DNA from 3 places in the Micromonospora sp. DT31 genome. Region 3 is predicted to be linked to each of the others. Evidence: riboswitches for the same ligand, from Rfam matches in the RefSeq annotation. Region 3 holds a riboswitch; each other region holds the start of a gene.
What was found. Region 3 has a riboswitch for cyclic di-AMP ahead of ACLQ2X_RS07845 (coiled-coil domain-containing protein). Riboswitches for the same ligand answer to the same signal wherever they lie in the genome.

Region 1: it holds a riboswitch for cyclic di-AMP, as region 3 does, so the genes downstream of both, ACLQ2X_RS27915 (C39 family peptidase) here and ACLQ2X_RS07845 (coiled-coil domain-containing protein) in region 3, are expected to answer to the same signal.
Region 2: it holds a riboswitch for cyclic di-AMP, as region 3 does, so the genes downstream of both, ACLQ2X_RS11205 (NlpC/P60 family protein) here and ACLQ2X_RS07845 (coiled-coil domain-containing protein) in region 3, are expected to answer to the same signal.

What each region holds. Positions count from the first base shown of each region.
Region 1 is NZ_JBNCKZ010000037.1:12-3,089, reverse strand. Features, by position in the region: gene ACLQ2X_RS27930 (acyltransferase family protein) at 1-190, shown strand, start outside; gene ACLQ2X_RS27925 (hypothetical protein) at 260-631, shown strand; gene ACLQ2X_RS27920 (hypothetical protein) at 755-1,510, shown strand; cyclic di-AMP (ydaO/yuaA leader) riboswitch at 1,821-1,961, shown strand; gene ACLQ2X_RS27915 (C39 family peptidase) at 2,159-3,007, shown strand.
Region 2 is NZ_JBNCKZ010000005.1:192,107-195,184, forward strand. Features, by position in the region: gene ACLQ2X_RS11200 (N-acetylmuramoyl-L-alanine amidase) at 1-1,521, opposite strand, end outside; cyclic di-AMP (ydaO/yuaA leader) riboswitch at 1,749-1,883, shown strand; gene ACLQ2X_RS11205 (NlpC/P60 family protein) at 1,897-2,931, shown strand; gene dcd (dCTP deaminase) at 3,006-3,078, opposite strand, start outside.
Region 3 is NZ_JBNCKZ010000003.1:297,316-300,393, reverse strand. Features, by position in the region: gene ACLQ2X_RS07850 (carbonic anhydrase) at 1-353, shown strand, start outside; gene ACLQ2X_RS07845 (coiled-coil domain-containing protein) at 415-1,434, opposite strand; cyclic di-AMP (ydaO/yuaA leader) riboswitch at 1,439-1,569, opposite strand; gene ACLQ2X_RS07840 (YibE/F family protein) at 1,709-2,998, opposite strand; gene ACLQ2X_RS07835 (metal-sensitive transcriptional regulator) at 3,006-3,078, opposite strand, start outside.

The DNA of each region.
Region 1 (3,078 bases), on a different contig from region 3:
CTTCCTGCTGCTCACCCTGGCGCTCGCCGCCGCGCTGCACCGCTGGGTGGAACTGCCGATGATGCGCCTGCTCGGCCCGTCGCGCCGCGCCCGCGCGGACGCGCCCGCCGCCGGGCCGGCGCCGCGGGTGCCCGCCCCCCGCGCGCCCGCCGACGGGGTCGAGTACGCCGGCCGGGGCCGCCCCGACTGAGCCGTCACCTGGCGCGGCGACACGCCCGGCGGCGGTGCGTCCTGGTGGGATCGGCGGTAATTTGTACCCGTGCTTCCGATCGCGCTCACCTGCCCCACCTGGTGGGTGGCGCGCTGGACCGCCCGGATGCTGGCCAGCCTCGCGGTGGTCGTCGCCTGTTCGTTGGGCGCCGCCGCGCTGCCGTCCGGCGTCGCCATGGCCGCCCCTGCGGCCACCCCGACGGTCGTGCCGGCTCCCGGGGCCGCGAGCGCCGCGTCGGCGCCGAGCGCGGCGACCGACCTGTCGGCCGCGGCACACGCCGCGTACGCGCACCCCGCCGAGCCGCCGGCCCGCGCCACCGGGGCCCCGGCGTCACGGGCGGCCGACCCGGTCGACAGACGTCCGACTCCGGACCGCCAGGTCCCGGCGTCGGTCGGTTCCCGGGCCCCGCCCACCCGCTGACCTGTCCACGGGCCGCCGGCCCGTTCACCGCACCCACCGAACGCCACCCCGCACCCGCCCGCCGCGTCCCGCGTCGGACGGTCGAGCGGGGTTCCCCGCCACGTCTTCCCGTGAGGTGCCGACATGTCGCAGACCGCTCTCTACCACTTCCTCACCGCGGTCCCCGAGGCCGCCGCGATCTGGTCCGCCCTGCTGCTGCTCGCCCTCGCCCTGCTGGCCGTGCTGGTCGCCCGCCCGGAACGCGAGGGCGCGGCGGAGACCACCGTCGACCCGGATCCGACCCAGCGGGCCGACCTGGTCCGGTACGCCGAGGAGGTGGCGGTGGCCGCCGCCGGGGCCGCCCAGACCTTCCGCCGCCGCCGCGAGCAGTGGCTGGCCGCGCGGAGCGAGGCGGACCGGGCCTGGACGGCCTACGACGAGGCGGACACCGCCGCGCGCCGCCTGGCCGGGGCCGGCGCGCTGCCGGCCCCGCGCACCCCCCGGACCCCGACCGAGTACGCGGCCCGGGAACGCTGGCTGCGCCACGCCGTCATGCGCGCGCACTGGCGGGGCGACCTGACCGCCCGTCAACTCGCCGACGCGCTGGCGCGCCGCAACGGGTGGGACCCGCGCCGGCACCCGGCCGAGCAGGAGGTCGTGCTGGCCCGGACCGTCCGGGACGGCCGCCGGTCCCGGTGGGAGGTCGCCGCCGACCGGGAACGGCTGGCCTGGCGGGACGCGGAACTGGCCGCCGAGGCCGCCCGCGCGCTGGCCGTCGAGGCGTACGCGGCCGACCTGGCGCTGCGCCCCGCGTTGGCCGGCGCGAGCGCCCCGGCAAGCCGGGTGCCGGCTCCGGCGGCGGTACGTGGCACCCGCTTGAGCCCGGCCCGCGTCGGCTGACAGCCGGCGCGTGGTCCGAATCGTTACGAAAAGTGGGTGACTTGGCTCACCCGCGTCGCGGAACCGGACAGTCGGCACGCGACGCCCTCGTACGACCCCGGCACCTGCGGGTTTTCGTCCCGGCGACGTCGGGTTCCGGCCGGACGCTGCCCTGCGAAACCGCCTGTCCCATTGAGTGAAGTCGGTGACCGGCTGTTCCGAATCCGTAGTCAGGCCCGATGTTTACGCAGGTCGCAGCGGTTGGCGGCCCGCTTACTCGCCGGTAGTGTCGGCGCGTCCGGTGCGGTTTCCGTTCGCCGAAGGCGTCGCCGCGCTTGACCCGCCAAATCGTGCTTGCACGAACCGGGAACCCACACACCATCGGGGTGAATCCGCGAGCCACGGCCCGCGGTAGGGCGTACTTCCCGCCCGAATCCGTCAGCTAACCCGGTCGGCGGCCACGGAAGGAGTCCCTGCCTCGTGCCCATCCCTCGACCATCCCCCGCCTCCACGGCCCCGCAGTGTCCCGCGCGCGCCTGACCGGCGCGCACCCCCGGTAACCACCCCGGCCCGCCCACAACGCGGGCGCACCCATCCCTCGGCCCGCCGGCTCCCCAGCACGTGTGAGTCCTTCCGCGTGCCGGGCCGGCCTGCGCCGCTCACGCCCCCGTGGAGGATTTCGTGAAGCACCACCTGAAGCGTCAGCTGCGACGGATCACGACCGAACGTCCGTACCAGATCATCGCCGGCTCGGCGGCGGCGCTCGTGCTGGCCGGCAGCGCCGGCACGGCGCTCACCGTCACCGACGACGCCCCAACCCGGCAGGAGAGCACGGCCACGGTCGGACTCGACGCCCGGGTCGGCGAGGCGGCCAGCCGCGGCGAGGCGCGCGTCGCCGTCCCGTCGCCCCGCGACTCGTCCAGCGCGTCGCCCACCCCCCGCACGTCGCCGTCGGCGAGCGCCGCCGCGGACCCGGACACCACCACCACGAAGGCGGCGCCGCCGAAGCCGCCGTCGAGCAGGATGCTCGACTACGACTACCAGGCACAGATCAACTACTACTACTGCGGCCCGGCCGCGGTGCGCAACGCGCTCAGCGCCACCGGCGTCGAGCGCGGCCAGGACACCCTCGCGGCCGCGCTCGGCACCACCGAGATGGGCACCAACTCGGCCGAGGACACCACCCGGGTGCTCAACCAGCAGGTCAAGGGCGACCCGTACCGGACCCGGATGATCCGCGACTCGGCCACCCCGGCCCAGATGGACCAGCTCCAGGCCGACGTGGTGAGCGCCGTCGCCAAGGGGCGGGCGGTGGTCGCGAACGTCGCCGGTGACGTGGTCGACCTCAACGGCGGCTGGCACTCGTTCCCGGGTGGGCACTACGTGGCCGTGGTCGGCTACAAGAACGACGGCCGGACCGTGCGGATCGTCGACTCGGCCGACCCGTCGCTGCCGTCGTACTGGGTCACCACCATCGACCTGGCGAACTGGATCGCCAGCCGTGGCTACTCCGCCTGATCCGACAAGCGAGTGAAAGGCCGGCACCCCGGGGTTCGGGGTGCCGGCCTTTCGCGTTTGTCTTACGTGTT
Region 2 (3,078 bases), on a different contig from region 3:
GTCGTTGACGAGCGGGGCGTCCGGGCTCGGCGCGGTCCGCAGGACGACCGCCGAGGAGCCGCGCGACGGGCACGGCTCGGCCGGCGGGGTGGGCTTCGGCACGCCCGGCGGCTGCTGGTTGCAGCCGACGAACGCCGGCCGGTTGGTGGCGAAGTCGGGGTCGATGGTGACCAGGCCGGTGCGGGCGGTGCCGGTGGTCCGGAACGGCGCCTTCATCAGGTCGAAGTAGTGCGACCAGTCCCAGTACGGTCCCGGGTCCCAGTGCATGCCGCGCACCGTGGCGGCGGTGGTGCCGGGCACGTTGTCGTGGCCGATGATGTGCTGCCGGTTCATCGGGATGCCGAACTTCAGCGCCAGGTGGCGGACCAGCTTGGCGGAGGTGCGGTACATCGCCTCGGTGTACCAGGTGCCGTGCCCGGCGAAGCCCTCGTGCTCCAGGCCGATGGACTTGGCGTTGACGTACCAGTTGCCGGCGTGCCAGCCGACGTCCTTGGCCTTGATGTGCTGGGCGATGTAGCCGTCCACCGAGCGCAGCGTGTAGTGCCAGCCCAGGTAGTCGGCCCGCTTCACCAGGTCGACGCTCGGGCCGAAGTAGCCCTCGGTGTCGTGGATGACGATGTACTCGATCTTCTGCTGCTTCGGCCGGTTGGCGAGGTCGTGGTTGCCGTAGTCGCCCGGGTCCGCGCTGAGCTGCTCGTACGGCGCGGGGATCCATTCGCAGGCCAGCCGGACCGGGCACTCCAGTCCGTCGGGCCGTTCGGCGTTCCGCAGGCCGAGCCGGGCCAGTTTGGAGCGGTCCGGTTGGGCGACGGTGGCGGCGAGCGTGACCTTCTGCCCGTCGTCGGTGATCCGGGAGGCGCCCTGGCCGAGCTGGTCGTAGACCTCGTCGGCGAAGGCCGCCGCCCCGTCGGACGTGTCCGCGCCGGAGTAGCGGGCCACGGCGCCGTACCAGGCCGCCGGGTCGCTGCCGGCGCCGACCGGCCCGCCCAGCGTCTTCTGGTACGAGGCGAGCAGCGCCGCGCCGCCGCGGATGTTCGCGGCCGGGTCGGTGCGAAGCGTCCGCTCGTCGAGGCCGGTCAGCGTCGCTGCGGTGCCGAGTGTCTGCAGCGCCGCGCTCGGCAGCGGGGTCTCCCGCGGCGGCGCGGCGGCGGTGGCCGGGTCGAGGGTGAGCGGGCGGGAGTCGTCGCCGCGCGGGTCCTCGTCCTCGTCGACGTGGGCGCTGCCCGGCGTGGCGAGGATGTGCGCCGCGTCGGTCAGGTGCATCGGGCCGTATCCGCCGCTGGTGCTGGGCTGGCCGGGATGGGTGTCCCAGCGGGACTCCAGGTAGGAGACGCCGAGCAGGACGTTCTGCGGTACGCCGTACTCGGCCGCTGCGGCGGCGTACTGCTGCTGCCGGTCGCTCGTCGGTGCGGCCGGCTGCGGCGCGGCGCTCACCGGGGCGGTGGTCGCCAGCGCGGTGGCCGTGGCCACCGCGGCGGCGAGCAGTATCCGCCGGCCCGACGGCGGGGGTGAGAGGTGCATCGAACCTCCTGGACAGGGATGGGTGTCACTGCCCCTCAACCTCACTCCGCGTACCCCGTGACGGTCAATACCTTTCCAGCAGGTAATCTCCCTTGAAAGAAAACTTCACATCGCCCCTCCGGTTCGACACCGACCGTCACGGCGCTCCGAGTTGCGGATCGATCACGATCGTCCTTACTCTGGTCAAATGTCGGCCGCCAGTCTCACCGTCCATCCCGGTCGGTGACGGTCCGGCACCGCCGAGTCGCCCGCGGGCGAGCCGGGGACCCAGGTACCTGGGGTGAATCCGCAGCACTGCGGTAGGGCGACTCCCTTCCCGCCCGAACCCGTCAGCTAACTCGGTAGGCGGTACGGAAGAAGGAGCACGGACGCCCGGTGGCACACCATGCCCGGCGGCCAGCGTCCGACCGGTCGATCGACCGGTCCACGGCTGCGCCGCGTTCCCGCTGGTCCCGCTGCACCACCGCCCTCGCCGCACTGATCAGCACCGCCGTCGTCCTGACCGGCGGTGCCACGGCGGCCCATGCCGAACCCTCGGTCACCGAGATCGAGGCCCAGATCGACCGCGACTGGAACAAGCTCGAACCCGTCATCGAGCAGGTGAACGCCGTACGCGAGCAACTCGCGGCGCGGCGCAAGCAGGCCGACGCCCTCGGCCGGCAGATCGCCCCGCTCCAGGCCCGGGTGGACGCCGCGCTCGGGCAGGTCGGCGGGCTCGCCGCCGACGCCTACAAGGGCGACAACCTCTCCACCGTCAACGTGCTGCTGGGCAGCCGGTCCCCCGGTGACCTGGTCAACGGCCTGGAACTGCTCGACCGCTTCGCGCATCACCAGCGCGAGCAGGTGCGATCGGTCGCCGCGCTGCGCGACGAACTGGCGGCCAGGAAGAAGCCGCTGGACGAGATGATCGTCGGCCTGGCCCGCACCGAGGCCCAGCTCGCGGCGAAGAAGAAGCAGATCGACGCCGAGATCGCCCGGCTGCAGAAGTTGCGGCTGAAGGTCTACGGCAACGGGGGTGGCGGGCCGCTACGCCCGGCGCCCTGCCCGGCCGGCTACCCCGGCGGCGCGGCGGGCACGGCGGTCAAGTTCGCCTGCGCCCAGATCGGCAAGATCTACGTCTGGGGCGCGGCCGGTCCGGACCACTTCGACTGCTCCGGCCTGACCCTCGCGGCCTGGGGCAGGGCCGGCGTCTCGCTGCCGCACAACGCCCGCCAGCAGCACGGCGTGACGAAGCGGGTGAGCCGCGCCGAGCTGCGCGCCGGTGACCTGGTCTTCTACTACGGGGACCTGCACCACGTGGCGATGTACGTGGGCGAGGGCTGGGTGGTGCACGCCTCCCAGTCCGGCAAGCCGATCACCATGAAGCGCGTCGAGGACGGCCCCATCCACAGCTACGGCCGCCCCGGCTGAGGTGTGTAAGGAAGGGCCCCTTCTTAACGCCTCCGGTAGAGGAAGGGGCCCTTCTTGACAGGTGTGGGGCGCGATCAGCGCGTCGGCCAGGTGCGCCAGCTCTGCCACGACCGGCTCGGCGTCGGGCCGCGCTGCCCCTGGTAGCGC
Region 3 (3,078 bases):
TGGTGGTGGTGCTCGGGCACGACTCGTGCGGCGCGGTCCAGGCCGCCCGGGAGGCGGTCCGCACCGGCGCGGCCCCGGTCGGGCACCTGGGCGCGGTGGTCGACGCGGTCGCGCCGAGCCTGCTGCGGGCCGCCCGGCAGGGCCGGGACGAGATCGACAGCATCATCGACGTCCACATCGTGCAGACCGTCGAGACGTTGCTGGCCCGGTCCGCCGTGGTGGCCGAGCGGGTGGCCGCGGGGCGGTGCGCGGTGGTCGGCATGTCGTACCGGCTCAGCGGCGGCGAGGTGCGGACCGTCGCGCAGTCCCCGGTTCCGCTGCCCGCCCCGGCCGACCCGGCGCTCGCCGGCTGAGTGGGGCACAAGAACGCGACAAGGGGCCGCCCGAGGGCGGCCCCTTGTTGACGTGCCGACGTCAGAGCATCGACATGTGCACGTGGTCGGTGTGGTTCGACGGACCGCTGTAGGAACGCCAGCCGGTGGCCGGGAACCAGATCTGCCGATTCCAGATGACGTAGTAGATGCCCAGCCGGTCGGCGTTACGGATGAGGAACGCGGCCACCTCGTTGCCGTACCGTCGGGTGTCGTTGTTGTGCCAGGGCTTGAAGTCGCTGTTCTCCAGCGACCAGTCGCAGGCCTTGCCCTTCGGGTGTTCCCACGGCCCGCCCGACCGGTAGCAGCCCACGAACCGTTTGAAGCCCGCGCGCCGCACCTCCTTGTAGGCGTGCAGCGTGCGCGGCGTGACGCAGCCCCCGGTGGTCGGGTCGTCCTCGCTGCACGACTCGGCCTTCCAGCCGCCGTCGCCGGTGCGACCGGGGCCGATCTTCGCCACCGGCGAGGTGGCCGAGACCAGGCCGCCGGTGAAGCCCAGGCCGCCGACCAGCTTCAGGGCGCGTTCGGCCTGCACCTTCTCGCGCTCCATCGCGTTCTTCTGCTTCTCCTGCTCGCGCACCTCGGCGTCGAGTGCGAGCTTGGCCTGCTCGGCGCGGTTCTTCACCGCGTTGATGGCGGCGAGGCGCTGCGCGTTGAGGAGGTTCAGTTCGTCGAGGGCGTTGGCGCGGCGGACGAACGAGTCCGGCGAGTTGCTCTCCAGCAGCATGGCCATCGCGCCCATCCGGCCGGTCCGGTAGGACTGGGCGGCGATCTGGTTGATCTGCGGGCTGAGCGCGTCGAGTTGGCGCTGGGCCGCGGCCACCTCGGCGCCCAGCCGCCGCTGGCGGTCCTGCGACTTGGCCAGCTTCGCCTTGGCCTGCAGGTAGCCCCGGTTGGCGGCGTCGATGGCCTCGGTGATCAGCGGCGGGTCGTCGTCCTCCTCGTGCCCCGAGGGGTTGGGCGTGGTGGGGGCCGCCATCGCGGGCGTCGGCCCGGCCAGCAGGGCCAAGGAGGCGAGCACGGCGACCACGGGTGTCAGCCAGCGGCGCAGGGGTGCCGTCACAGTGTTCCCTTCCGTCGGCCGCCGACCGGGTTAGCTGACGGGTTCGGGACGGAAGTGGCCCCTACCGCTGGCGCGGATTCACCCCTGGTGCGTGGTTCCCCGGCTCGCCCGTGGGCGATTGGGCGGCGGCACCGCTGGCGCCGGTGCGCGCCTTCGGCGGTGACCGGCAGCGAGGTTACCCGAGATCGCTACCCGGGATCTACGTCCGGAAGCCGACCAACTGCGAGATTTCGCCGCGACCCAGCGTGACCAGTGTCGCGTTTGACGCCGGTCGTCACGCTCCGGAGTCTCGCCATGCGGAGTCCGTGCTCCTTGCGCCGCCGAGCGCCTTCAGCGCGTCGTCCCCTCCGTCGCGCGGCCGGGGTGCCGGCGGCGGGTCCACGGGGGACCGATGCCGCCCGGCGGTGGCCACCGCCGCGGCCAGTCCGGTGGTCAGCGGTACGGCGGCGATCAGGCCCAGGGTGGCTACCGCGCTGCGGACGATCTCCTGGGCGAGGAACTCGCTGGTGAGGATCTGGCTCACCGGACGGGAGTCGGCGACCAGCAGGAGCAGCAGGGGCAGTGAGGCGCCCGCGTACGCCAGCACGATGGTGTTGACCGTGGACGCGATGTGCGCCCGGCCGACCCGGGTGGCCGCCCGGTAGAGCTGCCGCCGGGACAGCGCCGGGTTGGCGTGGGCCAGTTCGGTGACGGTGGCGGCCTGGGTGACCGTGACGTCGTCCAGCACACCGAGCGAACCGATGATGATGCCGGCGAGGAGCAGTCCGTGCAGGTCCACGTCGGCCTGGAACATGGACAGCGTGGTGGCGTCCTCGCTGCCGAAGCCGGTGAGGTGGGTGGCGGCGGTGGCGAGCGTGCCGAGCACGCCGGTGATCACCAGGCTGCCGAGCGTGCCGAGCACCGCCACCGAGGTCTGTGCGGTCACCCCGTGCGTCAGGTAGAGCACCACGAACATGATCAGGGCGGCGCCCACGATCGCCACCGGCAGCGGCGGCTGGCCGGCGCCGATGCCGGGCAGCACGAACCCGAGCAGGATGGCGAAGCTGGCCGCCAGGCCGCCCAGCGCGGCCAGGCCGCGCCAGCGGCCGAACGCCACGATGGCGGCGGCGAAGAGCACCATCAGCCAGATCAGCGGCGTGCCGCGCTGGTGCTCGGCGATGGCGTAGGACGTCACCGCCGGGTCGGCCGGGTCGGTCAGCTCCACCAGGATGATCTTGTCGCCGACCTCGACCCGGGGTGCGCCCGGGCCGGCCGGGATCGGCGTCTCGACCTCCCGGCCCGCGTCCGGGCCCTGCTCGGCGGCGACCGTGGCGGTGCCGCAGGGGCCGTCGGTGCCGCCCTCCGGGGCCTCGGGGGTGGGCGGGCAGGGCTCGGAGACGACCCGGGTCACCGTGCCGTGGTAGCGGGGGACGTCCGGGCCGCCTGCCGGCTCGCGGCCGTGGCCGGGCCAGAGCACGACCGCCGCGACCAGGGTGAGCAGGAACAGCGGCACCACGACGGCGACGAGGAGCCGGCGTACGGCCGGCGGCGCGGACGGTGCGGGACTGGTGTGGCCGGCGCCCACGGTCCACTCAGCCGCGCTTCATCAGTCGGCCGACGGCAGCCATCATCTCGGTCGCCATCTCGTCGGCCCGTCCGTCGGCG